Regions from separate parts of the Virgibacillus sp. M23 genome, predicted to be linked through region 2. Evidence: riboswitches for the same ligand, from Rfam matches in the RefSeq annotation. Region 2 holds a riboswitch; each other region holds the start of a gene.
The links. Region 2 has a riboswitch for thiamine pyrophosphate ahead of RVS70_RS19105 (lipoate--protein ligase family protein). Riboswitches for the same ligand answer to the same signal wherever they lie in the genome.
Positions count from the first base shown of each region.

Region 1 (11,448 bases), on a different contig from region 2:
TGATACCACCTATACCCACAATTGGCAGGGAGGGATAAGCTTGTTTAATATCTTTTATCCAATTCGGTCCAATCGCTGATTTAGCATCCTCTTTTGTTGTAGTAGAAAATATTGGCCCCACTCCTAAATAGTCAACAGAGGAAATGGGACTATTTACTAATTCTGTTTTATTTGATACAGAAAGGCCGACCCATTTATTTGGAAAACGCCTACGTAATTCCAGAGCAGATACATCATCCTGACCAACATGGATACCATCTGCATCTAATATTTCAGCAAGTTCTATGTCATCGTTAACGAAGAAAGGTATACGATAGTTTTGACAGATATTCCGAAGTTGTTTTCCTAAAATAAATTTTTTATAACCAGTTAATGACCCGTTTCCTTTTTCTCTAAATTGAAATGCTGTTATACCAGCTTTTACTGCTTGTTCCAAAATATGCTTTGGATCGTTATGGCAGTTCTGACTACCCATAATAAAGTATTTTCTTAGAGCATCCTTTAGCTGCAAAGATTAATTAACTCCTTTCAATTGATCTAAGTCTTTGGAAAGGGCGTCTATAAATGCTGGTAAGAAGCTTCCAGGACCAAGCACATATTCTTGAGAAGCCGCGTGTTCAGCAGCAAGTCCATAAAACTGTACTGCTGCCAATGCCTTAGCTTCTAGAGCATGATTAGTTGTTAAGCATGCAGTTAGAATAGCTCCTAATAAGCAGCCTGCACCAGTAATTTTTTCTAGCCATACATGACCAGTCGTGTTGTGAATTATTTTCCCTTCACTGTAAATTACATCCGTCTCACCAGTAACTACAGCAGTTGTATGATAGGCTTTGGCAACTTTAACGGCAATTTCTTCTAGATTACCGTCCCCAATTGACTCAACACCTTTTGTTTTCCAAGGGATCTCCACAAGCTGTGCCATTTCGCCAGCATTACCTTTGATTGCGGTAAACTGTACTTCGTGTAGCAAATGCTTTACAGCTTCTTGGCGAAAGGTTGTAGCCGCTACGCCAACTGGGTCAAGTACGACAGGGATACCTTTTTTATTTGCGGCTATTCCTGCTAGTTTCATAGCTGATAGCTCGTTTAAAGTTGTTGTACCAATATTAATAAGTACACCATTCGCAGCGGTAGCCATTTCTTTAGCCTCTTGTTCTGCTTTTGCCATTATCGGTGCTCCACCAAAGGCTAACAGACCATTAGCTGTAAAATTCATGACTACTTCATTGGTTAAGTTATGGATCAATGGTTTTTGTTCTCTAACTGCTTGAATAATGGATTGTGTCATTGTTCCACCCTTTCTTTGCGTACCGCCCAATGATTTGTAGGTCCGTTACCGGCACCAAGTGAAAAGGAGTATTGAATAGCAGCTGTTACATACTGTTTCGCCTGCTTTACAGCTTCGTAAAGTGGTAGACCTTTACTTAGATGAGCAGTAATTGCCGCTGAATACGTACAACCTGTACCATGTGTATTCTTTGTTTGAAACCGCTCTGCTTCGAACGTGTAAAGCTTATTCCCATCATATAAATAGTCGACGGCTTTACCTTGCAGGTGGCCACCTTTAACAAGTGCTGCGCGTGCTCCAAAGCTTTTGACGATCTCGAAAGCCGCTTCTTGCAAATCACTTGTATTATCAATAGATTGTCCTGTAATATACTGTGCTTCAGGAATATTAGGAGTAACTACAGTCGCTAATGGTAATAGCTGCTGTTTGAGAAACGATCGAGCATCTTCCGATATTAATGGATCGCCACTAGTTGCAACCATGACAGGGTCCATGACATAGTTCACAACTGATTTGGACAAGTGCTCTGCAATAACCTGCATCATATCTTTGTTCGCAATCATACCTGTTTTTATGCTATGCACAGGCATATCTGATATAACTGAGTTTAGTTGCTCATTTATCATCGTAACAGGTAGATGGTGTACGTTTTGCACACCGGTTGTATTTTGTGCCACAACAGAGGTGATTACAGACATTCCATATACGGTTAGTTCTTGAAATGTTTTTAGGTCTGCCTGTATGCCAGCACCGCCACTCGGATCTGTTCCAGCAATAGTCAGCGCGCAAGGTATGCTAGCCATTAGCTGTTCACCTTTTCTGCGTTTGGCCATGATTCACATGTGTAGGCCATTTCCCAGAATTTAAGCTCCAGCTGGCAGCTTTTTCGAAAAGCTTCTCTAATGAGATCTTTTTCATCCTTGGCAGCATTTTCTGCAAGTATATCCAACCGTTTTCTCAATTCAAAGGTGGTATTATCTACATCACCACTTGCATAGAAACTAATCCAATCGTAAAAAGGGTGATCTTTATTAGGATTATACTGCTCCATTAATTCCCTACCAATTTCTAAGTATGTCCAAGGGCATGGAAGTAGAGCTCCTAGTATCTCACTAGACGTTCCCATTTGTGCATGATACATCATATGTTTAATGTAATGATCTGCAGTAGGTGGCAAAGGGTGTCCTTGTAAGGACGCATAGTCCACACCGATATGATTGCAGAAGTTATGATGTGGGTGGATTTCATCGTTTAATATAAAATTTATTTGATCAAAGAAATAAGCAATATCATCACGTTTCTTTGATTTGGATAGCGCTATTCCATAAATTTGCATAAAGGCATTTAAGTATTCAAAGTCCGCTTTAATATAATGTGCGAGCGCATCTTTAGAAATCTCGCCAGTCCCTATCCCCTGAACAAAGGGATGATTAAAAATAAGCTGGAAAATATCATTGTTTTCTTCTCTTAATTGATCAGTGAAATTCATATTTAGCCTCCTTCTATTATGGGAAGCCACTAGAGGTGTAAAAGTAGATAAATAGAGGATAATAATATGTTCCCCACTACTTTCCTGCGCTGGTATTATCCAGATCAGGTTCAAAGGGACAAAGGAAAAGTCCTTATCTCAGCAACAAAGCGCCCCTAGTAGTTTCCTTGTACGCGTATCGTATCTTCTTGCTTTACTCGTAATAAAATGAACCAGCCAATAAATGCGCCAGTTATGCTACTTACCAAAAACGATGGCATGAAAATGAAAGCGCCAGCAGCACTGTCCATAAACAATTTAGCAAATGGAACCGCTATGAATGATCCGATAATACCAGTACCAATGCTTTCTCCGATCACAGCCCACAGCTTTCTACCAAACCACTGATAAAAAAGCCCAGCAAGGAAAGCACCAACCATTGCTCCCGGAAAAGCAAGTAATGTACCAATCCCCAGCATATTTCGTAAAATTCCAATCATAAAAGCTATGACTACGGCTGGACCAGGTCCCAGTATTACTGCCGCCATTACATTTACTGCGTGCTGCACTGGATACGCTTTAGCAATTCCAGCAGGAAACCATAAGAATTGTGCTCCTAATGTTCCAATTGCTACGAAAATTGCCATCAATGTTAATACGTGCGTTCTTCTCACTTATTCCCTCCTTTCTATAAAAAGTGAGCATAGGACAACAATAGGAATTACCGACAATATGCGGTATAGCTTACGTCCTACACGCCTCTCCCCAGTAGCTATGGATGCTAAAGGTAGACAGCAAAGCATAATATACATCCACTCTGTTCTTATGAAAAAAACCAGATCCTCCATGGACCTGGCTTTGTGTAAGAAAATAGAAAGACGTTGCGTCTACTACTTCCCTCCGCTGGTATTAACCAGATCAGGTCCATAAGAGTTAGAAACGTCACGTGTTTCCTCTCAGCCCACATATTGGGCACCCCTAGTAGTTAAGTAACTTGTGAATTTAATTATGCTTTCAGCAACTAACAGAATCAAGCATAACAAATATATTGTTATTTGTCATGGGAAAAAAGGAATATAGCGTCTACCATTTAAAGCGCCTTTTTTTAATAGGCTTATTTGATAGGTTATCATCTATTATTTTATTTATGTTTATATGATAATGGTGGAATTAGTGATCCATAGAAATAAATGCCCTTACAGCTTAGTAAATGTAGCATATGGTAAATAGAAATTTATTATAGAAAGGATGAATCTAATTGGCACTTACTCCTTCTAAAATTAAACAAGTACTTCTAAATTTAATAAATGAACAAGTTCAAATTACTACTGCTTTTGGAATGGTAACGGGAACAGTTGATCAGGTTAAGAATGATTATACTGTCATTATCGAGGGATCTGGCGACCAAGTTTTGGTGAGACTGTATAAAATTGAGCTTATTAGTGAGCTATAAAGGAGGAATATAGATGTTCCAAATAAATCTTTTTGCCGAACTTTTAACGCGTATAGGCTCTGATGCTGAAATAGCTACTGATAATAATTTAATAGAAGGTACGCTTCTAAAGGTAACTTCACAATTGGTAATCGTTAACGATAATAGTGGTTATGGGCCTCAAGAAATATATATAGCATTTAATGCTATTAATTTTGTACGATTTTCTTAAGAATAATAAAGTTAGGTTTTGTTGGTTTAACAGTATTACTTTTGATTAAAAAGTATAACTTCTCGATTTGAAGGAGTTATACTTTTTTTAGTTATGCACCGTGCATGGATGAAAACTTGGCGTTGAAAGTCTGCTACAAGCTTGGCAGTAGGAACTGTTAGCGCATGGAAATGGCTATCGTGTGGTAGTGACTGAAAGAAGCTGGGCGTAAACTTCTGAACTGACGAACAGAAACTAGACAGAAGGTTTGATTAGTTCAGATAAGTCTGCGACATAAGACAAAGTCCAATACTGCCCATACAGTAAATTTAGCAGTTATATCGGAGGAAAGTTTTCATTCTAACAGGTAGAGATCTTATGAGGGGGCTGTGAGAGTTATAGGATAACGAGCCGATACAACCAAGATGGTGTATCTGATCTGTTAGAGAGGATTCTTTCAAGAAATAATCTCAATTAAGCTTATCTTCAAGTAGTCAGAAATAAAGGTACAACAGGGGGGGCGGGTATGTTGTGTGATCAGATGTATAGGTAAAAGTTATGGTATTGAGCATTAGGGAAATGGCAGAACGAGAGTCTGTCAGGTGAATATTATGGAAACGAAACCATTGAACCACTGAGGAAGTATCGAAAGTGTATAGAAGTCATCAAACTGAGGGGAAGTCATTTACTCAGGATCAGTTCGGAAGAAACCTGTTTACTGTCCGTTCGGTAGAGGGACAGATCCTTATAATACCATGGTGAAGAAAGAGTAGTTTAAGTATCTACAGGATGGTAATAATACAGATTGTCCATGATGTTCCTGTAACAAATCAGTTATAAGGAAATCTCTATCTTCATTACAATAAGGTCTAAGAAGAATTCATAGTAAAGTAGACCAACTGAATTCGGCTCAAATAGGTTAATGACGTTTTTGGTGTTTTTTTATTAGAGGGGACTTGGTACTGAAAAATCAGCATATAATTTCTGAAACAGGCGGAGTAGATTGCCTGTTTCAGAGAATATTTAGATAAACAAAAATTCTTAGAGTTTAGGGGGAAAAAGAACGTATTACATGATTTTAAATTGAATGACTAATAAAGAAGAAACAATTGTTTTAAATTGACCAATAATAACCACACTTAAATAATCCCATTGCGATTTTGGTTTTAACTCTTGTAATGGCGTGGTTTTAATTTTAATAATCATCGGTACCCAAGTTTGAAAATAAATATTTATATGAATGATATGATTAACCAGCGAATATAAATAAAATTAGACACTAATTATTCATACTTTCTAAGACTGGTTGGTATTTGAATTTTCCCTATAAATATTTGTTCTCGTTGTTTATTTTACTAATTTCCTTACTAATTTGATTGGTAATTAATAATGCTTTTATTCCTTCATTTCCTGATACAGAAGGTTCTCTTTTGACCTTAATACAGTTTATGAAATCAGTTAGCTGTACTTGTAGTGGATGTATAGAATCATCCACCTTAATAGTTTTGGTGAGAATAGAGCTTCGTATGTTGATTTCTTTTTTTAATAAATTGACGTCTATAAAAGCATCTTCGGTGAGAATTTGTATGGTTCTAATTTTATTTTTAGATTTAAAACTAGCTGACAGCTTTACGATTGTCTCTTGTGAAGACTTGGCAATGACCACAGCATGCTTAATTGTACCGTCAATTATTTTTCCTAACGCCTTAACTTCCATGAGTTTATCCTTAAGAATCTCTTGCAAAATATAAAGGTCATGGATCATTAAATCCTCTACAACATCGATATTTTTAATTCTTTTATGGTAGGGGCTCATACGCTGAAATTCAATGCCAATTATTTTTTTATTTTCTAATACCTTTAGAAGTTCCTGAATTACGGGATTAAAAAGCTCAATGTGGCCAACTTGAAGTATGACCCCTGATTTTAAAGATTTATAAAGCAAATCTTTTGCTTGTTCTACTGTACTGGTCATAGGTTTTTCTAATAACATGTGTACTTTATTATCAATACACTTTAAACCAATATCATAATGAAACTTAGTTGGGACAGCTATACTAACAGCGTCAACTTCTTTTAAGAGATTATCCAATGATGGGAAAGGCTTCATATTGTATTTTTTAGCAATTTCATTTCTTTTCGTTTCATCTATATCATATATACCTATTAGTTGGCAGTGATGATACATAGACGAATACGTTCGTATATGATTTTCTCCCATATTACCAGTTCCAATTACACCAACTCTCATATAATTCTCCTCACTTTGAATACGAATTATTTACATGTTATGCATTAGCTAGAAAGTGAGGTAGACTGTCATAACGACAAATTTTAAAATTGGCAATTGGCCTGTGCGCGAATGATAGGAAGGAGTGTCAACATGATCAAATTGCTCTTAATTGCAGAAGACACTTCTAAATTGATCAATAGGAATTTTTATTATTTAGAGCAGGAACTTAAAAATATGGTACATTTAACATTATGGAGACAGTCTGGACACATTGACTATATATTAAGGAAACTAGAAACTAGACCCGATTTTATAGTACTTTTAAATGATATTGATCGACATATGTCACCAAAGATAAACGGCCTTGCTCATATTGATATACCAACTGGTTTATTTGTAAATGATGTCCATCGCTTTATAAGCCTTAGACGAAATTTTATTAATAAAAATAATATAGATTACTTGTTTTCTATCATTAGAGATAAATTTTTAACATTATATCCTGAATTTCAAGATAAAATGGAATGGTTTCCGCATTTCGTCAATATAGATGTATGTAAAGACTATAAGTTAAAAAAAGATATCAACTTACTACTGATGGGAGCTGTAAGTGATACGTATCCCTTAAGGCAAAAAATCATAAAGACGTATGAGGGGAATGCTGATTTTATTTATCACAGGCATCCAGGTTATCAAAGTTTCAGAGAAAAAGAACAAGAAAAGATGATGGAGCACAATTATGCAAAAGAGTTGAACAGATCCAAGCTATTTTTTACTTGCCCATCTAGACATAATTATCCAGTTCTGAAATATTTTGAAGCACTTGCTTGTAAAACATTGCTATTAGCCCCTACCTTTAAAGAATTAGAAGATATAGGTTTTACTCCAGGAGTACATTTTGTAGCAATCGATGAAATTAATTTTGAAGAAAAGGCAGCATATTTTTTAGCTCATGAAACGGAACGGAAACAAATAATTGAACAAGGATACCGGTTTATTCATCAACACCATACTGTTCAACACCGAGCACAGCAATTAGTTAAGAAAATAGAAAAGATACTTCAATCACAATAATGGGAGGTTTTTGTTTGTCTTCTATACCTGAAAGCACGCAGATTGGTCATCATGTTACAATTGAGGATGACGTCACAGTTGGAGAGAATGTTGTAATTGGCCATAACTCTGTGATCTTAGAGGGAACAAAAATTGATAACAATGTAACGATTGGCTGTAATTGTGTTCTTGGTATCAAGCCAGCTATTAACCAAAGAATGCGGAAAACGTCGAATATTACCGAGTTAGTAATTAAAGCTGGTACACGGATTGGTCATCTAGTATCTATCTACGCTGGTACTCAAGTTGGCGAAGAGGTATTCATTGGTGATCATGCGAGTATCAGAGAAAATACGATAGTCGGTGATAAAACGGTTATCGGTAGAGCAGCGATAGTTGAACTAAATACACAAATTGGAGACTCTTGTACCATTCAAACAATGGCATATATTACAGGGGATACCATAATAGAAGATAATGTATTTGTTGGTCCCTGTGTATCAATGTCTAATGATAAGTATATGGGAGCGCAAAGTTATAGCTTAAAGGGACCTTTTATTAAAAATGGTGCCAAAATTGGAAATAATGCATCATTACTACCGGGGGTCAATATTGGAAACAACACGATAGTCGGTGCAGGTTCTGTTGTTACAAAGCATTTAGAAAATGGTGTAATAGCCGTAGGCATACCCGCAAAAATAATAGGTTTATCAGAAGAGAGTTGATTTAGATGGATACAAAGCAGATAGAAGATATTATGGTTTTGATGCACAATCAATTCGAAGCAGTTGGGAAGAGAATTGGTAATGAATTTCTAATTCCAATAACTTTACTAGAAAAAGGCTACGGTGTTGAAAAAGAGTGGCTAGAAACAGATAATTTGTTGAAAATTTTCATTACGAAGGCTCGTTATTTAGAAATAGATCAATATGATTATCAAGGTAATTACTTACATTATGACAGAAATCGTGTAGAGAATTGGAATGTCGAATTTATTAATGGTATTCCCAAAACAATTTACACGTATGGAAAATATTTTAATCCGTCTACAATTGCTCAATATGGCCTGCAACATTATAGCATTTATTTAAAAGAGAAGAAATTAGCAAGTAAGCAAAAATTTTTAAAAGTAGCTGATTGGTTTATGCATCATCAAGACGAACAAGGAGGGTGGCCGTATCAATTTGATCTTCACTATTACCCTGATAGGTTAAATAAAATCAAGTCTCCATGGTATTCTGCGATTGGATTAGGTATGGCTATGTCTGTTTTATCTAGGGCTACTGCGCTTACCAAAGATAAAAAGTATGAGCAATGTGCATTAAAAGCCACTAAAATGTTTGAAATTCCTTCAAATAACAATGGGGTGCTAGCTAAGTTTGAAGACAAGTACATGTTTTATGAAGAATGTCCAACAGATCCACCTAGTTTTATTTTGAATGGCTTCATGTTTGCATTAATTGGGTTATATGATCTTTCTAAACAAAGTGGCGATGTGGAAACAAAAAAATTATATCAAGAAGGAATTGTTTCGCTAAAAAGAATGTTACCTTTATATGATTTGGGTTCACGCACTGCTTATGATTTAACGCATTATACAACGGATGGAGGTTATCCAAATGTAGCAAAGTGGGGGTATCATATTACCCATATCCATTTATTAGCTGCATTAAACTCGATAGAGAAGGACGCAAAAATGAACGAAGCATTACAAAGATGGAAAGGCTATTTAGACGGAAAAGTGTCTACTGTATAATTCAAATAAAAGTATACAAATGAATTATTCTCTAAATAGGAAAGAATGTTATAGAAGCTCGATTCTAGGTAGGCTTGTACATCGCAGTGCTCCCCCTATTATGAGATGCGTAAGACAATAGGGGCAGTGCGTCTGTGTTTTCCCCTAAGTTGGGGATATCAAGGGGCTCTGGAATGAAAGATCATCGTTAATCCCGCATATAACTGGCAGTAAAATCCCCACTTCAAGCAATAGTGAAATCGATATGGATAAGTGTGGGATCAACTGCCAGTAAATGTCCGATTGGTTCCAGTGCCTTTAGGTCATACCCTTGTGGTACTAACAATCAGTGGGGGAAAACAAAAACCCCCAACTGATTGAAGTTTTACTTTTATTGTATCTGTATATTTAGTCTCATTTTCTCAGGTTTCTATTTTAAATTAAAAGTCATTCATTAAAATATGGTGAATAGCGTAGGCTGCTTTTCCGTCACCAAACCGTGGAGGAGAATGATTAGGAGTCTTTAGATTCCTGACATTATTTACTATTTGTTTCGTATTATATCCTGCTAGCTGATTCCAGCCGGTCTGTACAGTTTCAATCCACTCTGTTTCCTGCCTTAATGTAATACACGGAATTTGTAGCATATAGGCTTCTTTTTGTAAACCACCAGAATCAGTTAGAACTGCTGTTGCTTGAGCAGTTAATGCTAACATATCAAAATAATGTAATGGTTCTACTGTTTTGATATGAGGTAAATCAATTAATTCATTTAACTTATACTGTTTAATTTTACTTTTAGTTCTAGGGTGTAATGGAAGGACTACTGTTTTAGCTAATTGTTGAAATGCAGTTAGTATTTGTTTTAAATGTTCGGGTTGATCGGTATTCTCTGCTCGATGAACAGTGGCAAGATAATAATTATTATTTGTAAGTGATAAATCTTCTAAAATGGTAGATTGTTGGATAGCATGATCTTTAAAGTAAAGAATAGAATCATACATAATATCTCCCGTTAAATAAACACCTCTGTTGATGCCTTCGTGTTCTAAATTATCAATAGCAGTTTGCGTTGGACAAAATAGCAATGTTGATAAATGGTCTGTAATCACTCTATTAATCTCTTCAGGCATTTTTTTATTAAAACTACGTAAACCAGCCTCAACATGAGCTAAGGGAATATGGAGTTTTGCTGCAGCGATGCTTCCTGCAAGGGTTGAATTCGTATCTCCATATACAAGTACAATATCAGGCTTAACAGACATCATAATCTTTTCTAATTCTAATAGCATTTTAGAAGTTTGTTCACCGTGAGAGCCAGAACCTATACCTAAATAATAATCTGGTTTAGCAAGCTTTAATTGGTCAAAAAAGATGGTAGACATATTATCATCATAATGTTGACCTGTGTGTACCATGATCTCTTTTATTTTGGATTGGGAATTGATCGCTTTAGATAACATAGATGCTTTGATAAACTGTGGCCTTGCGCCTACTATAGTTAAAATGTGCATTTCTTTCTCCTTTCTATATAAGGCTTTCAGTATAAAATTATGATTTTTATATCCTTATCGCTAGTCTGCACATGATTTGAAAAGTAAAAAAATAGAATAAAAGAGTTAGATATCTAAAACAACTTTAATACAGGAAAGGGGCATGAAAAATTGTCTAAAAAGGTATGCATGCTAGTTGCAGAACACCCATTTTTAGATTCTAGAATATTTAAACGGGAAGCCAAAAGTTTAAGAAATTTAGGTTATGATGTGACATTAATTGTTCCTAGAAAGGATGGATATTTGTTTGACATAGATGGTACTCCTATAAAAGATAAATTTACTTCTTCATCATTTATTTATGAAGGAATTAAGATAGTCACTTATTCATTTGAAGAAAGTAGAGCACCATTAAGCAAAGTCGTAGCTCCCGTATCTAAGTGGGAACAAGGGTTCAGTAACCCATTAACAGAACTTGGTATACAACAAAATGCAGACGTTTATCATGCTCATGAGTATTTATCGCTTTTTGCTG
Region 1 covers NZ_JAWDHA010000010.1:69,781-81,228, forward strand. Annotated here, with positions in the region: gene thiE (thiamine phosphate synthase) at 1-511, opposite strand, end outside; gene thiM (hydroxyethylthiazole kinase) at 515-1,288, opposite strand; gene thiD (bifunctional hydroxymethylpyrimidine kinase/phosphomethylpyrimidine kinase) at 1,285-2,091, opposite strand; gene tenA (thiaminase II) at 2,091-2,777, opposite strand; TPP riboswitch at 2,842-2,944, opposite strand; gene thiW (energy coupling factor transporter S component ThiW) at 2,933-3,430, opposite strand; TPP riboswitch at 3,635-3,746, opposite strand; gene RVS70_RS06325 (DUF2642 domain-containing protein) at 4,015-4,209, shown strand; gene RVS70_RS06330 (hypothetical protein) at 4,223-4,420, shown strand; gene RVS70_RS06335 (Gfo/Idh/MocA family oxidoreductase) at 5,724-6,650, opposite strand; gene RVS70_RS06340 (glycosyltransferase) at 6,783-7,706, shown strand; gene RVS70_RS06345 (acyltransferase) at 7,721-8,410, shown strand; gene RVS70_RS06350 (D-glucuronyl C5-epimerase family protein) at 8,416-9,441, shown strand; gene wecB (non-hydrolyzing UDP-N-acetylglucosamine 2-epimerase) at 9,861-10,934, opposite strand; gene RVS70_RS06360 (glycosyltransferase) at 11,085-11,448, shown strand, end outside.
Region 1: it holds a riboswitch for thiamine pyrophosphate, as region 2 does, so the genes downstream of both, tenA (thiaminase II) here and RVS70_RS19105 (lipoate--protein ligase family protein) in region 2, are expected to answer to the same signal.

Region 2 (11,448 bases):
TGTAATGACAATATAAAACAATTTTTTAATAATGTATGGACAATAAATAATTTGTATGATACATTTTTAATGGAGAAACGGAATAGGTATAAGTAACCAATAGTTAAGGAAGAAGTTTAGAGTTTTTTGGATCATTCCAGAAGACGCTTAATTTTTCATTATAATTAAAAGCGTTTTCAAAATTCATCAAAGGAGTTTATACAAATGACAGTAAAACTTGTAGTAGTTGGTGGTGGATCGAGTTATACACCTGAGATTATTGAAGGGATAATTCGTCGCCATGATTCATTCCCTGTTACAGATATTGTTCTAGTTGATATTGAAGCTGGGAAGGAAAAACTCGAGATTATCGGTAATCTGGCACAACGCATGATAGAAAAATCCAATAAACCTATTAATCTATCGTGGACATTAGATCGTAGAGAAGCACTTAAACAAGCTGACTTTGTTTCAACACAGATAAGAGTAGGAGGTTTAGCTGCTCGTTCAAAGGATGAACGAATCCCATTAAGTCACGGATTTATTGGTCAGGAAACAAATGGGGCTGGAGGAATATTTAAGGCCTTTCGTACCATACCAGTATTATTGGATTTGGCAAAAGATGTTCATGAAATTTGTCCCAATGCGTGGATTATAAACTTTACAAATCCTGCTGGAATCGTTACAGAAGCATTATTGAAACATTCACCACATAAGAAGGTTATTGGTGTTTGTAATATTCCATACAATATGCGTCATTCAACAGCAGAAATATTGGATGCCGATCCAAATGACGTATTAATTGAATTTATTGGGATGAACCATTTTGTTTTCGGTAAGAAGGTATATGTCAATGGAATAGATCGTACCAAAGAAGTTTTGGAGAAGTTAAGCGGCGATTTAGATTACTCACCTGCAAACATTGTTAATTTAGGCTGGTCGAAGACATTCATTGAAGCAACTGGACTTCTTCCTAATCCATATCATCAGTATTATTTCCAAACGAAAGAGGTTTTGGAAAAAGATGTGAAAGCATTTAAGGAAAATGGTACTAGGGCTGAGGTTGTGCAAAATTTGGAAACATCTTTATTTAACATCTATAGTAATCCATCATTATATGAAAAACCTAAGGAACTAGAAGAACGTGGTGGTGCTTTTTACAGTGACGTCGCTTGCAGTTTGATGGACTCTATATATAACAACAAACAGGATGTTCAGACTGTAAATACGATTAATAATGGGGCTATTCCAGATCTGCCTGAAGATGCAGTTATTGAAGTAAACTGCATGATTACAAATAATGGTCCAAAACCGATTTCTGTAGGTGCATTGCCACATACAGTGAAAGGCCATATTTATCAAATGAAGGCATTTGAAGAGTTAGTGATTCGGGCAAGTATATCTGGAGATTACAACGATGCATATACAGCAATGGTTATGAATCCACTTCTTGCAAACGAAAAAGGTAGTAAGGTTGTGCTTGATGAGTTATTAGAAGCACATAAATCATATTTACCACAATTTAAATCAAGGGGGAATTAGAATGAATAAGTTCATTGAAATTGCTGGTCGTATTGGATCACAACGTCATCTAGTAGCAGTGCGTGATGGATTCGTTGCGATTATGCCTTTAATTATTGTTGGTTCATTAGCAATCCTGATTAATAACTTTCCGCCATTTGGAAGTTTCAATTTCGTAGAATGGATGAATGGTATTTTTGGAGACGGTAATTGGCAGGCAGTTGGGGGAAGTATTTGGAATGGAACCTTTGCTGTATTGGGACTTTTAGTTTCGTTTTCTATCGCTTATAATTTAGCTAAGTCCTATGATGTTGATGGCTTATCAGCAGGTCTAATATCTGCTGGGGGCTTCATTATGCTCGTCCCATGGACTGAGGATGGTGGCTTGAATGCAGCATGGTTGGGGACACAAGGGTTATTCGTCGGAATTATTCTTGCATTAGTATTAACGGAATTATTCAGAATCTTAATAAAATCAAAAATGACAATTAAAATGCCAGAAGGTGTTCCTGAAGGAGTAACTCGTTCTTTTAAAGCTTTAATTCCTGCAGTAATTATACTCATCATTCTTGGTTTCTTCCAAGCATTGATGAATGTATTTGCAGAGCAAAGCGTGTTTGAGGTTATTTTCAATGTTATTCAAGAACCATTACAGGGGTTAGGGAATACGCTGCCTGCAGCAATGGTTGTCTCATTCCTCAATCATTTACTATGGTTCTTTGGTTTACATGGTACGAATATTATTGGATCCGTTATTGAACCATTATATTTACCATTAATTGAACAAAATTTAGATCTATTTAAGAGTGGAATGTCCGCATTTGAAGTACCAAATATTGTAACAAAGCCATTCCTTGACTCATTCGTGTTCATGGGTGGATCTGGTACCACAATTGCCTTATTAATTGCTATCTTTATTGTCATCCGTAGAGAAAAGAATCACCCTTATCGTCAAGTGGCAAAGTTATCTGCACCAGCAGGGTTATTTAACATTAACGAGCCAGTAATATTTGGTTTGCCAATTGTTTTGAATCCTGCAATGTTAATTCCTTTTATTTTGATACCGGTTACGTTAACTGTTACGTCATATATAGCATTGGCGACTGGACTAGTTCCAAGAACAGTAGCGATCTTGCCGTGGACAACGCCACCAATATTAAGCGGTTACTTAGTAACTGGAGGAAGCTGGCGTGGAATTGCCTTACAGGTATTTAATTTAACGCTTGCTGTACTTATGTATATACCGTTTATAATGGCAGGAGTTAGAACACTAAGACAACGAAAAGAGGGTTAATACAATGGAAACAACAGAGGATGTTCAAATGTTATCTTTCCAAATTATTTTACATGCTGGAAATGCAAGGTCACATGCGATGGAAGCAATTTCTCATGCAAAGGCATACCAGTTCAACGAGGCACGTCAAAAGATTGAAGCGGCTGATAAAGAATTTAATGATGCACACCATATGCAAACAAAACTTTTACAGGAAGAAGCAGATGGAAAACAAACGAATTTATCCGTAATATTGATCCATGCGCAGGATCATCTAATGACGGCTATGACAGTGAAAGACTTAGCGGTTGAAATGATAGACATGTATGAGAAAATACAAACATTGGAGGGATAATAAAATGAAAATTATACTAGTTTGTTCAGCGGGGATGTCAACGTCTATGCTTGTTAAAAAAATGAAGCAGGCAGCTGAGGAGCGGAATCTAGATGCAGAAATAAATGCAGTTGCTGAATCACAGTTAAAAAATGAATTAGATAATCTAGACGTTGTATTAATTGGTCCACAGGTTCGCTATTTAGAAAAGAAAATTAAAGAACAGGTTGAACCACATGGCATTGCCGTCGATGTAATCGATCAAATGGCATACGGCATGATACAAGGTGATAAAGTTTTAGATCAGGCAGTAGAGCTTGCAAAATAATTTCATACATGAAAGGAATAGCTGCCTGTTTTCTGAAGCGCTGGATTACAGCGCAGCTATTTTTTTATCGTCTAGGAAATAGTGAAATTTGCCAATATGGATAAATAGGCGCGTTTTGGGCCGCGTCCAGCCCCCAGAACTAGGCGACATTCATGTTGTTTGGTCGTATAGCGTTTTAAAGGGATTTATTAGTCTGTTAAAGATGAGCTATCAGAGTTTTCTTATTTAGACCTTTACAATTTATACCAATCTTGTTAAGCTGTTTTTGTTAGAAAATTTAATAGGAAATGTTACAGCACTAGGGGAGCTATTTGGAATAGCTGAGAAAGACGTATTCGTTTTGACCCTCTGTACCCGAACAGGATAATGCCTGCGTGGGAAAGTGTGGTCACCAAGGCTACATAAATGTTGACTGCATTCACAAGGAATGCAGTTTTTAATTTAATGTATAGCAAATCGTTCTCTGTTTTGCAGGTAGTCAGTCTAGTTTTGATCTCGATAGCTCTTTCTATGTGCTGGAAGTCGATTTCTTATTGGGAGGCGATTTTCATGCATGAACAATGGGGATTTTTAGAAAATGTACCACATGATGCTTCCATTAATATGGCATTAGATGAAGCCTTGCTTCATTGGCATTATGAAGGGAAAATACCGCCGACATTACGGTTTTATCGATGGATGAAACCGACACTTTCGATTGGTCATTTTCAAAAAGTAGATGGAAAAATTGACTTAGAAGGTGTAAAAAAACATCAATGTCAGTTTGTACGCAGAATGACAGGTGGAAGTGCGGTATTGCATGATGATGAATTAACATACAGTATTGTTATTTCTGAGGATCATCCTATGATAGCTTCTTCGATTCGCCAAGCTTATTATGATTTGTCGAAAGGAATTCTAAAAGGTTATCAAAACTTAGGAATAGAAGCAACCTACGCTGAATCATTTTCCAAGGAGAGAAGTAGTATTTGCTTCGAGCGGCCTGCTTTTTATGAAATGGTTGCAGATGGTAAAAAACTCTCAGGAAATGCACAAACTAGAAAAAAAGGGGTACTGCTTCAGCATGGATCGATACCGATAACCATGAACATTGATTTGCTATTCGATCTATTTTTATTTCCTTCAGACAAATTGAAAGAAAGAAAAAAACAAGGCTTTTGGAAAAAAGCAACAACAATTAATCAGTTAACAAATCAAGCGCATTCGTACGAAACAATTAAACCTGCTTTTATGGAGGGGTTCTCGAAAGGACTAAACATTAAGTTAGAGCCTTTTTCATTAACGAAAAGTCAATGGGATGAAGTATATAAACTTGCTGAAACAAACTATTCTGATGAGAACACGAGAAAAGGAGCGGTCACCCATGCCTAAAGATCAGACGTATATTCGAAAGCCTGAATGGTTAAAAACAAAGTTAAATACGAATAAATCATACAGAGGACTAAAAAAACTAATGCGTGATAATCGCTTAAACACTGTATGTGAAGAGGCACGTTGCCCGAATATTCATGAATGTTGGAGTGAAAGAAAAACAGCTACCTTTATGATTCTTGGAGATACATGTACACGAGGATGCCGTTTTTGTGCTGTAAAGACTGGACTGCCAAATGAACTGGATTGGGGAGAGCCAGAAAGAGTTGCGGATTCTGTTGTTGTAATGGGGCTTAGACATGTTGTTGTAACAGCAGTTGCTCGCGATGACTTAAACGATGGTGGTGCTGCCGTTTTTGCTGAAACTGTTCGAGCAGTACGAAGAAAAAATCCTGGCTGTACTATCGAAATTCTACCTTCTGATATGAAGGGTGACTATGATAGTCTGCATACACTTATGGATAGTGCTCCAGATATTTTTAACCATAATATTGAAACGGTAAGGAGATTAACAAAACGTGTACGTGCCAGAGCGATGTATGACCGTTCCTTGCAGCTACTTCAACGGGTAAAAGAAATTGCTCCAAACACACCAACAAAATCTAGTATTATGGTAGGTTTAGGAGAAGAAAAAGAGGAGATTATTCAAGCGATGGATGATCTGTTAGCACATCAGGTAGACATTGTAACAATTGGTCAATACTTACAACCAACTAAAAAACATTTAAATGTAGAGCGTTATTATCATCCTGATGAGTTTAAAGAGCTGAAGGAAATAGCTATTAATAAAGGCTTCAGGCACTGTGAGGCAGGTCCATTAGTTCGTTCTTCCTATCATGCAGATGAGCAAGTAACACAAGCTTCTGCACAGCGTCGAATTAATTATATGAAGGGCTATGAGAAACAGGAAAATAAGGAAGTCGACTTCACTTTTTAACTTCATCATGATACGTTATCATGAAACTTCTTATATCTGTTTTTCGTAATAAGAATAGTCAAGAGATTCAGACCTATGAAGTGAATAGAAATGGAGCGTATACAGATGAATGCTGTAACAATAAAGCAACTAGCAAAGCAATTTAGTTTGGAAGTATTGGCAGGAGAGGACCAATTGAACCGAACGATAACAAAAGCTAGAACGCATCGGCCTGGATTGGAGTTTATTGGATACTTTGATTTCTTTCCGATGGAACACGTTCAAGTATTGGGAAGAAAAGAAATTACCTACTTACATCAATTATCACATGAGGAGCGGCAGCTACGTATCGGTAACATCGTAAACTATCATCCACCTTGTTTTATTGTTACATCAAATCAAGAGGGATTAACGTATTTGACTAGATTTTGCAAGCAAGAAGGTATTCCATTATTACGTACGAAGGAAGCGACATCTACATTTATGGATAAATATGATGCTTATATGGTAAAGGCATTAGCTCCTGAGACTGCTGTTCACGGTGTATGTGTTAATATTTTTGGACTTGGTATATTGATTCGTGGTAAATCTGGAATTGGTAAAAGCGAGATTGCCCATGCCTTAATTGGTCGAGGACATCGGCTTGTAGCAGATGATATGGTTGTCTTAAAAAAATTAGGACCAGAAACATTACTCGGTACACATAATGGTACAAATAAGGAATTTCTTGCACTACGAAGCATTGGGCTCTTAAATGTGGTAAGACTGTATGGTAGAAAGGCATTTCAAGAGGAAACTCGTATTGCTCTTGATATTGAGCTGGCAGCGTGGCAAAAGAATGAGTTAAATAATGAATTAGAAGTAGCTACGGAAACTAGTGATTATATGGGGGTAACAATTCCTCGTATTGAAATACAGCTACAGCCTGGTCGTGATGTTGTCGGCTTAATTGAAGCGGCAGCAAATAATTGGTATTTACAGCAGCAAGGATATAGTGCTGCGGAAGAATTTATTCAACGTTTAGATTCTGATCGGACAGAAACAGAAGAGTAAAAATAGATAGAAGTCCTTCTATCATAGAAGGATCAAGAGACTGAGACAAAAGAATGAAGAAACAATCAAAAAACGAACGATAATTGGTTGAAATTAATTATTGTTCGTTTTTTGATCAAAATTATTAATTCAGCACCTGAAATAAGCGAGACTCCAGCGGGAACAGTACGCGTCCGAAGATCCACTTGGTAAGGTGTTTTTCTTTACCAAGTTAGCTAAGGCTGTGCCTGCGGAAAGCGCGTATAGTTTCACGGTGCGGATTCTTTGAGTAAAGAAGGTGTGCTTATTCCAGAAAACCATTACACGTCATGTGTGGGAAGGAGCGATAGAACTGGTTCAATGGAACTGGATTTATAATCAAAGTAAGTGGATGTATCGGAATGAGAAAAGAGAAGTGGAACGTAGCTACGCAGATTCAGAAGACCTGCATGGGCTGCGTTATTGTCGTTTCCTCGGAAAGCGAGTGGTATTCCGTTCGCCTACGAAAAAAGTCTTGTAGAAAACACAAAAGGTTCTCTACAAGCTAAACCTCCTACCATATCAAGGAGGTTTTTATACGTTATGGAACCATTAAAAATAAAGAAATAACAGAAATAAGTGGGATGGCCATTGTTAACATTAGGCTGATCATCGAAAAGTTGTTTACAGCCGATTTGGAATTTTCCTCCACATCTACTTTTCTCTGCATAAAAATAAAGAAAGCAGCAAATAACATGAAAAACACAATAATTATTCCAGGGACATATAAAGTAGAAACATCAGAAACAGGGGCTAGTTTTGAAAAGCCGTATATAATGAGAATAATTGGAATGGCTTCGCTTATAGCTACACCTAACATCATATTTGTTTGTACTTTACCTTGCTGTCTAGGATCCTTTTTAAGCTTTTCAACGTTTATTTTAAATAGAATTAAAATGGGAAATACAGCGAATGCTGCTGCAGCGACAAAAACATAGGGAATCACTGTCTCATCCTCCTTACCTCTAGTAAAAATGCTAAAACCAGCTTACCATGTACTATGAAGTTCCACAATAAGATTTGCTAAAAACTGCTATTATTCGATATAATTTAAGCTGGTCTTATCTGAATTGAAAATAATTATAATCCAGCTAGGAAAGTCATCTAGGATACTTAGGAGAATTCTATGTTTAATTACTTGGATTTATGGATTGCGTTTTTAATAGCACTCTTAACTGCTTTTTTACTTACATATCCAGTGAAAAAATTTGCTATGTTTATTGGAGCTGTCGACTTACCGAATCATCGTAAAATACATACGAAGGTGACACCTCGTTTAGGTGGACTTGCTATATTTTTAGGAACGATAGCTGGGATGATTTATTTACATCCTATGCATCCACATTTACCAGAAATTGCTGCAGGTGCTGTTGTAATCATTCTTACAGGTGCTTTAGATGATCGGTTCAGCATTCGACCAGTTGTAAAGCTGACGGGCCAGCTAATTGCTGCTACATTTCTCGTATCTGCTGGGCTGATTATAGAAAGACTGACATTGCCATTTTTCGGTACTGTGGAGTTAGGTTTTATTAGCGTTTTTGTCACTGTAGTCTGGGTGGTAGGTATTACAAATGCAATCAATTTAATTGATGGCTTAGATGGGCTGGCAACGGGAGTTACGACAATCGCATTGATCAGCATATTTATTATGGCATTAATTGATGCGCAAGTTCTTGTAGCTTACATATGTGTAGTGTTGATAGGCAGTAATCTTGGCTTTCTTTATCATAATTTCTATCCAGCAAAGATTTATATGGGAGATACGGGATCTAATTTTCTTGGATATATGATTGCCGTAGTGTCGATGCTTGGTTTATTTAAAAATATTGCTCTATTCAGCTTTATTATTCCAATTATCGTTCTAGCAGTACCGATTTTTGATACGTTATTTGCTATTGTTCGAAGAGCATATAATAAAGAGAATATAATGATGGCAGATAATAAGCATATACATTATCAACTGCTACACGCAGGCTATGGCCATCGCAAAACAGTGCTAATAATTTACGCATTTAGTGCCTTGTTTGGTGCAATGGCAATTTTATTTTCCAATGCGAGTATTACCACAGCCTTTGTTATTACTTTTTTTGTACTTATTCTCCTGCATGTATTTGCAGAAATGGCGGGTATTGTAATGGGGGGAAAGCGCCCAATGCTTGACTTATTACAGAGGCTATTCAAGAAGAGAAAAGTAGATAAAGATAATACGTAAATCATAAGCTTTTGTTATTTAAGCAAAGTTTACTATAATGGGATAGAATAAAGATAGAAATTCTTTACTGACATATAGATTAGAAAGGAATGGCATATATATGCAAAAACAGCAAATTGGTGTAATTGGGTTAGCGGTTATGGGAAAAAATCTTGCACTAAATATTGAAAGCCGTGGGTACTCTGTTGCCGTATACAATCGCTCTGTAGATAAAACAGAAGCATTTTTAGAAGATGAAGCAACAGGAAAAAATTTCATAGGTGCGAAGACAATAGAGGAATTTGTGAATTCCCTTGAAAAGCCAAGAAAAATCTTGCTAATGGTTAAAGCAGGACCTGCTACAGACGCAACTATTGAATCACTGAAGCCTTATTTAGAAAAAGGTGACATTTTAATTGATGGTGGAAATACACTGTATGAAGATACGATTCGCAGAAATAAGGCACTTGAAGAAACAGGTATTCATTTTATTGGAACAGGCGTATCTGGTGGCGAAGAAGGTGCGCTAAAAGGTCCATCTATTATGCCTGGTGGACAAAAGGAAGCCTATGAGCTTGTGGCACCAATTTTTGAGGCGATTTCTGCTAAGGTAGACGGAGCAGCTTGTACGACATACATTGGTCCAGATGGTGCCGGGCACTATGTGAAAATGGTTCATAATGGTATTGAATATGGTGATATGCAACTAATTTCCGAGGCTTATTACATATTGAAGCATGTACTAGGGCTTGATGCAGATGAGCTTCATGAGGTTTTCTCTGAATGGAATAAAGGTGAATTGGACAGTTATCTAATTGAGATTACAGCTGATATTTTTACAAAGAAAGATGAAGATACCGGCCAACCACTAGTTGATGTTATTCTCGACACTGCTGGACAAAAAGGAACTGGTAAATGGACAAGTAAGAATGCATTGGATTTAGGTGTTCCACTTCCATTGATTACCGAGTCAGTGTTTGCTCGCTTTATTTCAGCAATGAAAGATGAACGTGTAAAAGCAAGTAAACAATTGCAAGGTCCTGATGTACCATTTGCAGGTGATAAACAAGCACTAATTGAAGCTGTTCGAAAAGCACTATATATGAGTAAAATCTGCTCTTATGCACAAGGGTTTGCTCAAATGCGTGCCCAATCCGACGAAAATGATTGGGGTTTACGCTATGGTGATATCGCCATGATATGGAGAGGTGGTTGCATCATTCGTGCGCACTTCTTGCAAAAAATTAAAGAAGCTTATGATCGTGAACCACAACTAGCTAATTTAATGCTCGATCCTTATTTTAAAGAAATTGTCGAAGGCTACCAAGGAGCTTTACGAGAAGTCGTAGCTACAGCTGTTAAGCATGGTATTGCTGTACCAGCATTTTCAAGTGCAATAGCTTATTATGATAGCTATCGTTCTGCAGATTTACCAGCTAATCTCTTACAGGCACAACGAGATTACTTTGGTGCTCACACCTATCAGAGAAAAGATAAAGAGGGCGTCTTCCATACGAATTGGCTATAAATAGATTACCCATTAAAAACCTTGCGGGAATTATAAAGGATGATCAGCTGTCCATCAAACATGACTAATTATCAGAAAGTCTCTATATCCTGTGGACGATGCTTAGCTTGTTTGAGAACAAAAGTCATTCAGCTTTTCCGAAAAATCAATATGCCACACGGAAACATCACTGATAATTTCTCCCACGGCATAAAAGTAAATAAGAAACAATAAAAAGAACTAAAATGATGTACGGCACCCCAAAAGTTAGAGTGAAATCTATCTTTTGGGGTGTTTCTTTATGGCTATATATAGTGATCCATATAAATTAATGGTAGTAAGAGCATATCAAAAGGGTTATTTAGGATATGACATGTTGGTTAAGAAGTATGGAATGACAAGCAGTTCCCCATTTAAACGGGAAAAGAAGAGTGCATTTTTTCTCCGTGCAATGTACGGCTACCGAATCTTTCCTGCGGGAACAGCATGAGCCAGAAGCTTCATTTGGTAATGTTTTTTTCTTTACCAAGTTAGCTTGATTCGTGCCAACGTGAAGCGAGCCTATTTCAGGTTACGTCGTGGATTTCCTACTATATTAATAAAACCGTACAAGCCTATCATTTAAATGTAGAAAAAGTAATAGAAACATGACAAAATATTGGTGGTTTATGTTGTTTTTTGTCGAATTACCAAGAATTTCTATAACTTTAACACTAGGACTTTTGATGCTGGCTTAATATTCGGAAATTTACTATGATTGTTAATATCTGAATATTAAGTCTTAGTTTATTCAGAGGAAGGAGGCTAGAGTCACGATTCTAGTAAACTACCAAATTAATAAGGGGGAGAATGTATGAAGGGGAAACCAATGCTAAAAAGGTCTTTTATCATCTTATTTGTGCTATTACTTGCATTCAGTAACTTTTCCACAGCTAGTGCAATGGGCCAATTATCTGG
Region 2 covers NZ_JAWDHA010000072.1:3,502-14,949, forward strand. Annotated here, with positions in the region: gene RVS70_RS19085 (6-phospho-beta-glucosidase) at 205-1,521, shown strand; gene RVS70_RS19090 (PTS sugar transporter subunit IIC) at 1,523-2,794, shown strand; gene RVS70_RS19095 (PTS lactose/cellobiose transporter subunit IIA) at 2,799-3,128, shown strand; gene RVS70_RS19100 (PTS sugar transporter subunit IIB) at 3,133-3,435, shown strand; TPP riboswitch at 3,726-3,833, shown strand; gene RVS70_RS19105 (lipoate--protein ligase family protein) at 3,985-4,806, shown strand; gene lipA (lipoyl synthase) at 4,799-5,743, shown strand; gene hprK (HPr(Ser) kinase/phosphatase) at 5,849-6,775, shown strand; gene RVS70_RS19120 (hypothetical protein) at 7,335-7,739, opposite strand; gene RVS70_RS19125 (MraY family glycosyltransferase) at 7,920-9,005, shown strand; gene gndA (NADP-dependent phosphogluconate dehydrogenase) at 9,106-10,512, shown strand; gene RVS70_RS19135 (hypothetical protein) at 10,793-10,981, shown strand; gene RVS70_RS19140 (S8 family serine peptidase) at 11,345-11,448, shown strand, end outside.

Region 3 (9,482 bases), on a different contig from region 2:
GGAAAGATGTTGTGGCTTGTCTTCTAATTGCGCTGCGTCTATGGCAATCTTTTCAGCGAACGTACCATGATCAGGCATACCTAAAATGTCAAATCCCTGAGGTGGAGCGTCACTATTAGCCTCCCATCGTAATGCAGGATTGATAATAACCTCATCACCTGGTTGAAAATGGTCTACTTCATCACCTACCTGCTCAACTATACCTGCTCCATCTGATCCTAATATTAAAGGCTCTTTCTTTCCTTTTCTTCGGTTAGGAATATACAAATCACGGCGGTTTAATCCTGCTGTTTTTAAAGAAACTACTACCTCAGTGCCTTTTGGGACTGGGACACTCATTTCACGTATTAACAGTTTTTCATCTTCATGTACAAAACCCTTCATCATTAGTCGCTTCTCCCCTTCTACACATGTATTACCATTGCTAGCTAAATAGTAAATCGTGCTTTTGATAGTATGAACCAAATAATTCTAGTTGCTGTATATCTATAATATCATGAGAAAATAACGGAACATAGATCTTTTCCTGGCTAGGAAATGTACATTCGATCTGATGTACATACTTTTGCTCATATTCCTTACGTTGTATCAAAAATTCACCATCAGCTTGCTCTGGTAACAATTTATTTATGATTAATGTTTTCACATGTAAATGATATTTTTCAAGTAATTGAATTGCTTTCTTTGTTTCCACAATCGGTAGTCGCTCCGGGTTGAGAACAAATATAAAGCTTGTATTAGCTTGATCTAAAAGCAGTTCTCTAGCCTTAGAAAAACGCTTCTGTCGTTGGTTAAGTACATCATATATTGGATCTTCGACAGGATCGCCATCATTTAAAAGCTGACTATAATTCTGATTTGTTTTCCTCCTTCGCTGTAATAATCCATCTATCCAAATGCCCATAAGTTCAGGAAGGGTAAGAAGTCGTATTGTATGACCAGTAGGTGCTGTGTCAACTATTAAATGATCATAATGATCCTGTTCATCAATAATTATAGAAATAAGTTTGTTAAATAACGCTGATTCATCTGCACCAGGAGAAGCTTTAGCTGTATCTAATTGCCGATTCACTTCTTCAATCATCCCAGCATGCATCATCTTTTTAATATTTTCCTTTACACCCATTATATAGTTGTTCGTTTCTTTTTCAGGATCAATTTCGATAGCAGATAATAATCTAGTGATTTGGGTTATTTGCCCGCCAATTTCCCGTTTGAAAATATCTCCTAGATTATGAGCAGGGTCTGTAGAAATGAGCAAAGTTTTCTTGTTTAATCTTGCAGCTTCCCATGCAAGTGCTGCTGCAGATGTAGATTTACCCACTCCCCCTTTTCCGCCAATAAATACAATCTTATTTAGTAACGTTGCCATTTGAATCTCCTTTTGATTTTTATTAACAGCACCGAATACCGGATAAAGGTGATTTTTCCATCCCCATTCGCAAATGCCAATCATGAAAATTCTCCACTATGTACGGATAGAGTTCTAATGTATAATAGTAGACTGGATTAGGAATGCCAATCATTTCTGAATATAGTAGTAAGAGAAACACATCATCTTCTTGCCTAAGTTCTCGGGCGATTTCTTGACGATGGGGCATGCTAATCATTTCCTCATACCATTGAATGCACCGCTTCCAATGTTTAAACATGTAATCACTCCTTCACCGAAAAAGGGGCTGTCAAAAAGTGAAACTTCAATCAGTGGAGGTTTTGTTTATCCCCCACGAATGGGATCAGTACCACAAGGGTATGACCTAAAGACCTTTGAAACCATCGGACATTTACTGGCAGTCAATCCCTCACTTACCTATGTTGTTTTTACTTGATTGCTTGAAGTGGGGGTCTTACTGCCAGTTATATGTGGGATAAAAACTAGCCCTTTTCCAACATGACTGAATTGTATTCCCTTCTAACTGCTAGGCTCTCCTGCAATCTCTCTTCAGAGGATTCACACACACGCTCACGCTTCCAACAGATGTCTCGTATATTCCAGTTACTTTAATCTAGGCGATTTTTTATAGAAGACACGCCCTTCATTAATTGTCATCATCCAATGGTTTCCCATCGTTTCCTCTCAATACAGAGAATGCAGTTATACTTATCCAAAGTGCAAATATAAAGATAATTGCACCAAAAATAAATAATAATATATCAGGAGATGAGCCTAACCACGACCATTCAAATAAAACCTGCTGGAACATCGCATAAAGTGTCATAAACATTAAGAACACCATTGGTATGAATACAACTGCATAGTTTCGCCCTAATCGTTTCAACCAAACTGCGATAAGCATCAAACTAATCCCTGCCAGTAACTGATTGGCTGTACCAAATAGTGGCCAAAGTTGATAACCTCCAGACCCAAATCCTTTCGGACCTTCTGGTAATAATACAAGCGCAGCACTCGATGCAACTGCCACAGTTGTTGCCACATGTGTCCGTGTTAACACTGGAAGATTATACTCACTACCTAATTCAGCAATGATGTAACGCATGAGTCGAACAGAAGTATCTAAAGTCGTAGCTGCGAAACTAACGACAATAATCGATACAATCGTAACTGCTACATCTGGAGGAATGGCAAGTCCCCCTGCCAGAACAGCGGCCCCTTCAACAAAGGTAGCAAGTCCAGAAGCATTGGCATCAGAGAAGCTGCTATAGGTAGCCATAAATTCATCGGTACTAGCAAAAAAAGTAGCAACAGCAAGAATCGATACTAATGCTAATATTCCTTCACCTACTGCTCCTAAGTAGCCTACAAATCTCGCATCTGTTTCCCTATTCAATTGCTTTGACGATGTTCCTGATGTAACAAGTCCATGAAAACCTGAAATTGCCCCGCATGCTATCGTAATAAATAATAAGGGAAGCCAAGGTGTATCTGGGTTAGCATTCGTAGCTGGAGCAGTTATTTCTGGGTTAGTAAATAATAATCCTAAGTAAAGAATTCCTAGTCCCACTACAAGCTGATGTGAATTAATAAAATCTCGTGGCTGTAATAATTTCCAAACCGGAAGTGTTGAGGCAATATAGACATAAATCATCAAAATGACAATCCAAATTAAAAATGCCGAAGAAACCGCTCCTAAACCAAATAAACCAGCTCCAGCTTCACCACCCATATAATGAACGAGATCAAATTGAAGAAATTCTACCTTACTAGCAACAATTGCAGTTAAATACATAATTGCTAATGCTAACACGGATGGAATAAGCATTTTTCTGTTTCGTTTATATACAGCATAACCGATCCAGATAGCTAATGGGATTTGAATAAATACAGGAAGCACACTTGCTGGGTAAGATATAAATAAATTTGAAATTACCCATGCAAAGACCGCATTGACCATTAACACTAGAATTAAAATGATAAATAAAAACAGTATCTTCGCTCGTTGACCAATTAAACGATGTGCTAATGTACCTACAGATTGACCTTTATTTCGTACTGACAAGACCAATGTTCCAAAATCATGCACACCCGCAGCAAATACAGTTCCAAGTATTACCCACAGAAAAGCTGGCAGCCATCCCCAATAAACGGCAATTGCCGGACCCAATATTGGTGCAGCACCAGCAACCGAAGTAAAATGATGCCCCCATAGTACGAATTTATTTGTGGGAACAAAGTCCACTCCATCACTGTAACGATGTGCTGGTGTCACATAGGTTGGATCAAGTTTAAAAATTTTTTTCGCTACAAAACGAGAATAGTAGCGATAACCTAATGCAAAAACGATCATACCTATTAATGCAACTAAAATACCTGACACTTCTTTATCCCTCCTTTATCAAGTAAAGACCCGTCCAATTTTAGCACGTAATTTTTTTAAGACGTATCTGTATGAGAATATGTGAATACGCTTTATTTTAGTACTGTCTTTCTGCTTTTACATGATTCATTCAACCCTTATGTATGGTTTAAAAGGTAATCCCTTATTTATACAGGAAGGATATTTAATAAGGGACCACCTTTTTATTTGAGTCCATTCATACAATTTATAAAACGTGAAACTTCCATCCGTGGGGAGGTTGTTTATCCCCTACTGATTGTTAGTACCACAAGAGTATGACCTAAAGGCCTTTGAACCAATCGGACATTTACTGGCAGTTGATCTCCCTCTTACCTATATTGGGTTCACTTTATTGCTTGAAGTGGGGGCTTACTGCCAGTTATATGCGGGATAAAGTGAAACTTCCATCCGTGGAGGAGGTTGTTTATCCCCCACGGATGGTTAGGTGAACCAATCGGACATTTACTGGCAGTTGACCCCCCACTTATCCATTTTGGGTTCACTTTATTGCTTGAAGTGGGGGCTTACTGCCAGTTATATGCGGGATAAAATAACTACAGCTACAATTGTTGTAATGACTAATCCTACGATAACAGGTATAAAGTTTTTACGTACTAATTCCATTACCGATACACCACAAAAACCAGCAATAGCGATTAAAGAAGACCATGCAACGAGCGTACCACCACCAGTCCATATCGAACCCATTTGCCCTATTGCTGCAAGGGTGGTTGCATCAATGGAACCGTTTTGTAATGATGCCGCTAGAGAACCAGTAAGTGGAAGCCCTGAAAAACCAGAGCCATCAAGCCCTGTAATAATACCAATAAGCAAAACGCTGAATCCAGCTAACAATGCACTTTGTGGAAGATATTCTTGAATCGATTGAACGAGATCAAATAGGAATGCAGGTGAACGCTTCTCCATACCTAAAATAGCTCCTGCAAAGTCTGAACTACCTAAAAAGAAAAATCCAGCAATTGGAATAACCGGACCCATTGCCTTAAAAGCAAAAACAAATCCATCTGTTATATGTGTTGTTATATAATCGAGCGCATGCTGCCTACGAAATGCAATGGTCGATAATAATAGCAAGATAACTGCAACACCACCAATAAATGCTGCTCCATCTCCTCCTTCTAATCCGCTCATTCTTCCTGTATTAAGCTTTTCATAAACCATGTAACTAACGACACCAGTTAATGCCAGAGGGACAAGAATAGCAAATAATTTACTCCATACACGTAGTTCATTCGTATGTTGACTTTGTGTATACTCCTTTGTTGTTTGAATGTTTTCAAGTTCTATGTTGTTTCGCACATCCTCCTTCGATCGAATTGTTTTTCGATACATTATATAAGCAAGCATAATAGCAATACCACCTGTTATAAGTGACAAAATAAGTGCTTGATCGGCAACCACAGCTGTTTCTACTCCTGCTGAGGTAGCAGATAAATTGGGGGCAACTTGCACAATATAATCAGAGGAAAGTGCCATTCCTTGACCAGCTATTGCTATTGCTACTGCAGCCGTAATTGCTGGTAGACCTGCTCGGATTGCAGCGGGTACCAAAAGCGCACATATTAGGGGTACTGCTGGTGTTGGCCAAAAGAATAGAGATATCAAATAGGTAGCAATAACTAAAACAAAATAAGATATATGACCATTTACCATTATTTTTTGTATTGGCTGAATCATTCGTTTATCTGCACCTAAATCACGTAATGAATTTAATAACGCGAGCATAAAGGTGATGATTAAAAAAATACTAAATAGTTCTTGTGCTGCTACAAGATTTGCATGAAATATTGCGGTAAATCCAGCAATTAGACTACCTTTATAAACCCACGCAATAATAAATGTACCAAATAACGTTGGTAATACGATTCCCTTCCGCATGACCATTGTGCCTATAATTAGTAAGGTAAACAAACCATATAAAATATGGGATATTGAAAGCTCCACGCCAACCTCTTCCTCTCCAATGGATGTGCTATAGCCTATGCAATTCGTACATGTTTAGTTCTTCTAGCGTTGGGTATGATAATAATGAAAGATTGATAAGGAGGTAATTTTAATGAAACCATTTATAAAAGAATATACAAATGATCAGCAATTAAAGGAAGCTATTCAAATACTAAAGGATAAAGGTATTCATAAAGAAGATGTGTATGTTTTATCCCATGATGATGATCGAACAAACCGAATAGCTGATGGTGCGGATGCGAATACCATAGGAATAAGGGAAATGGATATTGGACATGCCGTTGGTAATCTTTTTAGTACACAAGGTGATGAACTAAGAACGAAATTAACCGAAATAGGATTCTCTCAAGCAGAAGCTGAAAACTATGAGGAAGATATGGATGAAGGAAAAGTACTCTTGATTGTAACTAACCATGAGGAAGTTAATAGGTATTTACAATAAAAGCATAAATCTCTACTATACAGTAGTTTTTCATAATTAAACGTTTTAATCTGTCAGTAAGAAAAAGATAACTTGCTTATGATAGGCAAGTTATCAATGCTGTTTCACCAATTCTAATTGGGTGAAGCAGCTTTTCTCATAGTCTAGGAAGAAAATATAAAATTTACCCATTTGGATAAATAGGGGCGTGTTGAGCCGCGTCCAGCTCCAGCGCCCAGAAACGATGTGACTTCACAATCGCCCGCCCTACGAGCTGACTAGCTCCAGTCGCTACGTTTCTAATGCGCTTTTGTTATGAAATAAAGATAATAAAGAGCTTGGGAAAAAACAAAATATTTCTTACTCTGAATAATCATTTTATCAGTCTCGATAATAATTGCCGCAATTGATTAAGCTTGATTTCACCTCTCACTATAACTCTAAACTACTAAATAGAAAATAGTGGGCAAAATCCTCGAGTCAATAACTACCCACTAATCTTCGTATATTTATTATGAGGAAAACTCCTAGATTAAGCGGACATACGTAATAGTGTACGTGGTTGTTTTTGAAATAAAAAGAACACAAGAACCGTACTTAATATAAAGCCAGGTAACATGTACGATCCGTTATATAGCAACGAGTATAACCATACAGGCTGACCTTCTGGCGCAAATTCACCAAAGAATACAATCCCTCCAGTGAAATGGGCTAAAAAGCGTAAAGCTGATCCTAAAAACACGCCTACAGCAATATAATATAGGCTTGTTTTCGTTTTTCCTTCTTTAACTGCTGCTTGGACAGGTTTTGCAAAAATTCCTGCAAAACCTAATACGGTAAACGCAACAATATAATCTAAGAACCCTTGTAGGGGTACGAAGACTGTTGGCCCAAATAATAATTGTAATCCTCCCAACAGCAATCCAGCTAATAAACCGCCCTTGACCCCCCAGCGAAATGCGACAATAAAAATCGGTATCATCGCAAAGGATATGGAGCCACCTTGAGCCCAAACCTTAAATGATAAAAATGGTATAAAATCCAATAAAAATGCAAAAGCTGCAAAAATGGCTACTTCTACTAAAAATAATGTGCGCCTCATATCTTTCTCCTCCCCTTTTTTATGCAGTTAAGTAACTTATCCATACAAAAAAAGCAATGCCAAGGGGAAGACTTCCTGATGGGGAATCTGCTCACATTACTTTTCTGTCCATCAAAAAAGCCACCATCCCTACGCTAGTACTAACTAACAGGTTCAAAGGGTAAGAACAGTTATGTTCACTCTCAGCCAATTGGCTCCCCCTGTAGGCTTCTAACTTATATTTGCTTCTTTTGTCTTACTGTTTAGTGAAACTTCAATCAGTGGGGGTTTTTGTTTATACCTCTGATTGAGAGATAAACTAATCAGACATTTACCGGCAGTCGATTCCCCCACTTACCAATAATGGTTTCACTTTATTCCTTGAAGTGGGGTTCTTACTATCAGTTACATGTGGAATAAATAAGAAACTACTTTTCACTGCCTATTTACTACAAGTATTGTACATGACATATCGTAAAAACACAACAGCGTTACAACGAAAGATATTCGTCAACATCATTGACACATAATTGAATAGCAGCTTCCCAGAATTCAGGCTTAGTTAAATCTGTATCCAAATGTTTTTTAGCAAGATCCTCTACGTTCATGCGACCAGTATCCCTTAAAAGCGAAATATATGCATCTTCAAAACTATCTTCGTTTTCTTGTGCTTTTGCATAGATACCTAGACTGAAAAGATAACCAAATGTATAAGGGAAATTGTAAAATGGCACCCTTGTTATGTGAAAATGTAATTTAGATGCCCAAAAATTAGGATCATACTCCGATAATGCATCACAATATGCCTCTTTCTGTGCTTCTATCATCAAATCGTTTAATCTTTTCACTGGCACTAATCCTTGTTTCCTTTCTTCATAAAAACGCCTTTCAAAGATAAAACGGGAATGTATATTCATAAAAAAAGCAATGCTCCGCTGAATCTTATCCTCTAATAAACTTTTCTTTTCCGCAATCGAACGTGCGCTTTTTACCGACGCATCTGCAACAACCATTTCAGCAAATGTTGACGCTGTTTCAGCAACATTCATTGCATACCGTTGATTAAGTCCATTTACATCATTCATTACATGTTGATGATAAGCATGCCCTAACTCATGAGCTAACGTTGCAATATTAGATGAAGTACCTGAATAAGTCATAAAAATGCGTGTTTGCTTACTATCAGGGAAACTTGTACAAAATCCTCCCGGACGCTTATTTGGACGATCCTCAGCCTCAATCCACCTATTTTCAAAGGCCATTTTCGCAAAATCAGCCATTTGGGGACTAAACTGAGTAAAATGTTCGACAATAAAGTCAGCTCCTTCTTCAAACGACGAAGTCTTAACCACTTTGTTTACTGGTGCTCCAACATCATAAATACTTAGTTTGTTAAGTCCAAGTAGTTTGGCCTTGTTCATAAGATACTCTACAAAGGGATGCTTATATTTTTTTATTGCAGTCCACATCGCATCTAATGTTTCTTTTCTCATACGGTTCAAAGCCAATGGTTCTTGCAAAACTTCATTCCAATTTCTATGCTTATATGTTTGTAAACGAAAGCCAGCTAGGTGGTTTAATGTTTGACCAAATAAACTAGCGTTATTCTTCCAAGCTTTATCTAGCTGTTGAAACACTTGCTTACGATATGAACGGTTTGGGTGTGTTAGTTTATTTGTAGCCTGCCCAATAGAATAGCTTTTCGTTTCCCCATCCTCTACCATATCTACACTCATATTTCCTATAATCACATCGTACATTTGTCCCCAAGCGTGATATCCATCAATTGCCAGATCATTGATAAGAACCTCTTGATCTCGCACCAATTGTTCGTTTGCATGATTTCTAAATTCTTCTAACACATATGCTACATCAACTAAATCCTCACTTTTTACAAGTTGGTCCCATACTATGTCAGGAATGTCGACTAGTTTTTGTTCAAATGTCGTTTGAATCGTATCCATTTCGGCTTTTATTTCATGGCGTCTACTGACTAATAAATTTGCTTTCTCGTCTTTAAGATTCTGTGCACTTAAACAGCTTATAAAAGCAAATGCTTCTCGTACTTTCTTCATCGTTGCTTCCAATTGTTTAATAAGTAACACTAATGTTTCTTTATCTCCGTCTCGTTTCTTAGGAGAAAAGTAAGATACCGTGTTAAAAAGGTTTTTCATTTCTTCCTGTGTGGATTGTAAAT
Region 3 covers NZ_JAWDHA010000080.1:6,004-15,485, reverse strand. Annotated here, with positions in the region: gene RVS70_RS19895 (zinc-binding dehydrogenase) at 1-384, opposite strand, end outside; gene RVS70_RS19890 (ArsA family ATPase) at 425-1,372, opposite strand; gene RVS70_RS19885 (cory-CC-star protein) at 1,395-1,652, opposite strand; gene RVS70_RS19880 (carbon starvation protein A) at 2,040-3,776, opposite strand; gene RVS70_RS19875 (hypothetical protein) at 4,332-5,762, opposite strand; gene RVS70_RS19870 (general stress protein) at 5,875-6,225, shown strand; gene thiT (energy-coupled thiamine transporter ThiT) at 6,737-7,306, opposite strand; TPP riboswitch at 7,415-7,517, opposite strand; gene RVS70_RS19860 (M3 family oligoendopeptidase) at 7,777-9,482, opposite strand, start outside.
Region 3: it holds a riboswitch for thiamine pyrophosphate, as region 2 does, so the genes downstream of both, thiT (energy-coupled thiamine transporter ThiT) here and RVS70_RS19105 (lipoate--protein ligase family protein) in region 2, are expected to answer to the same signal.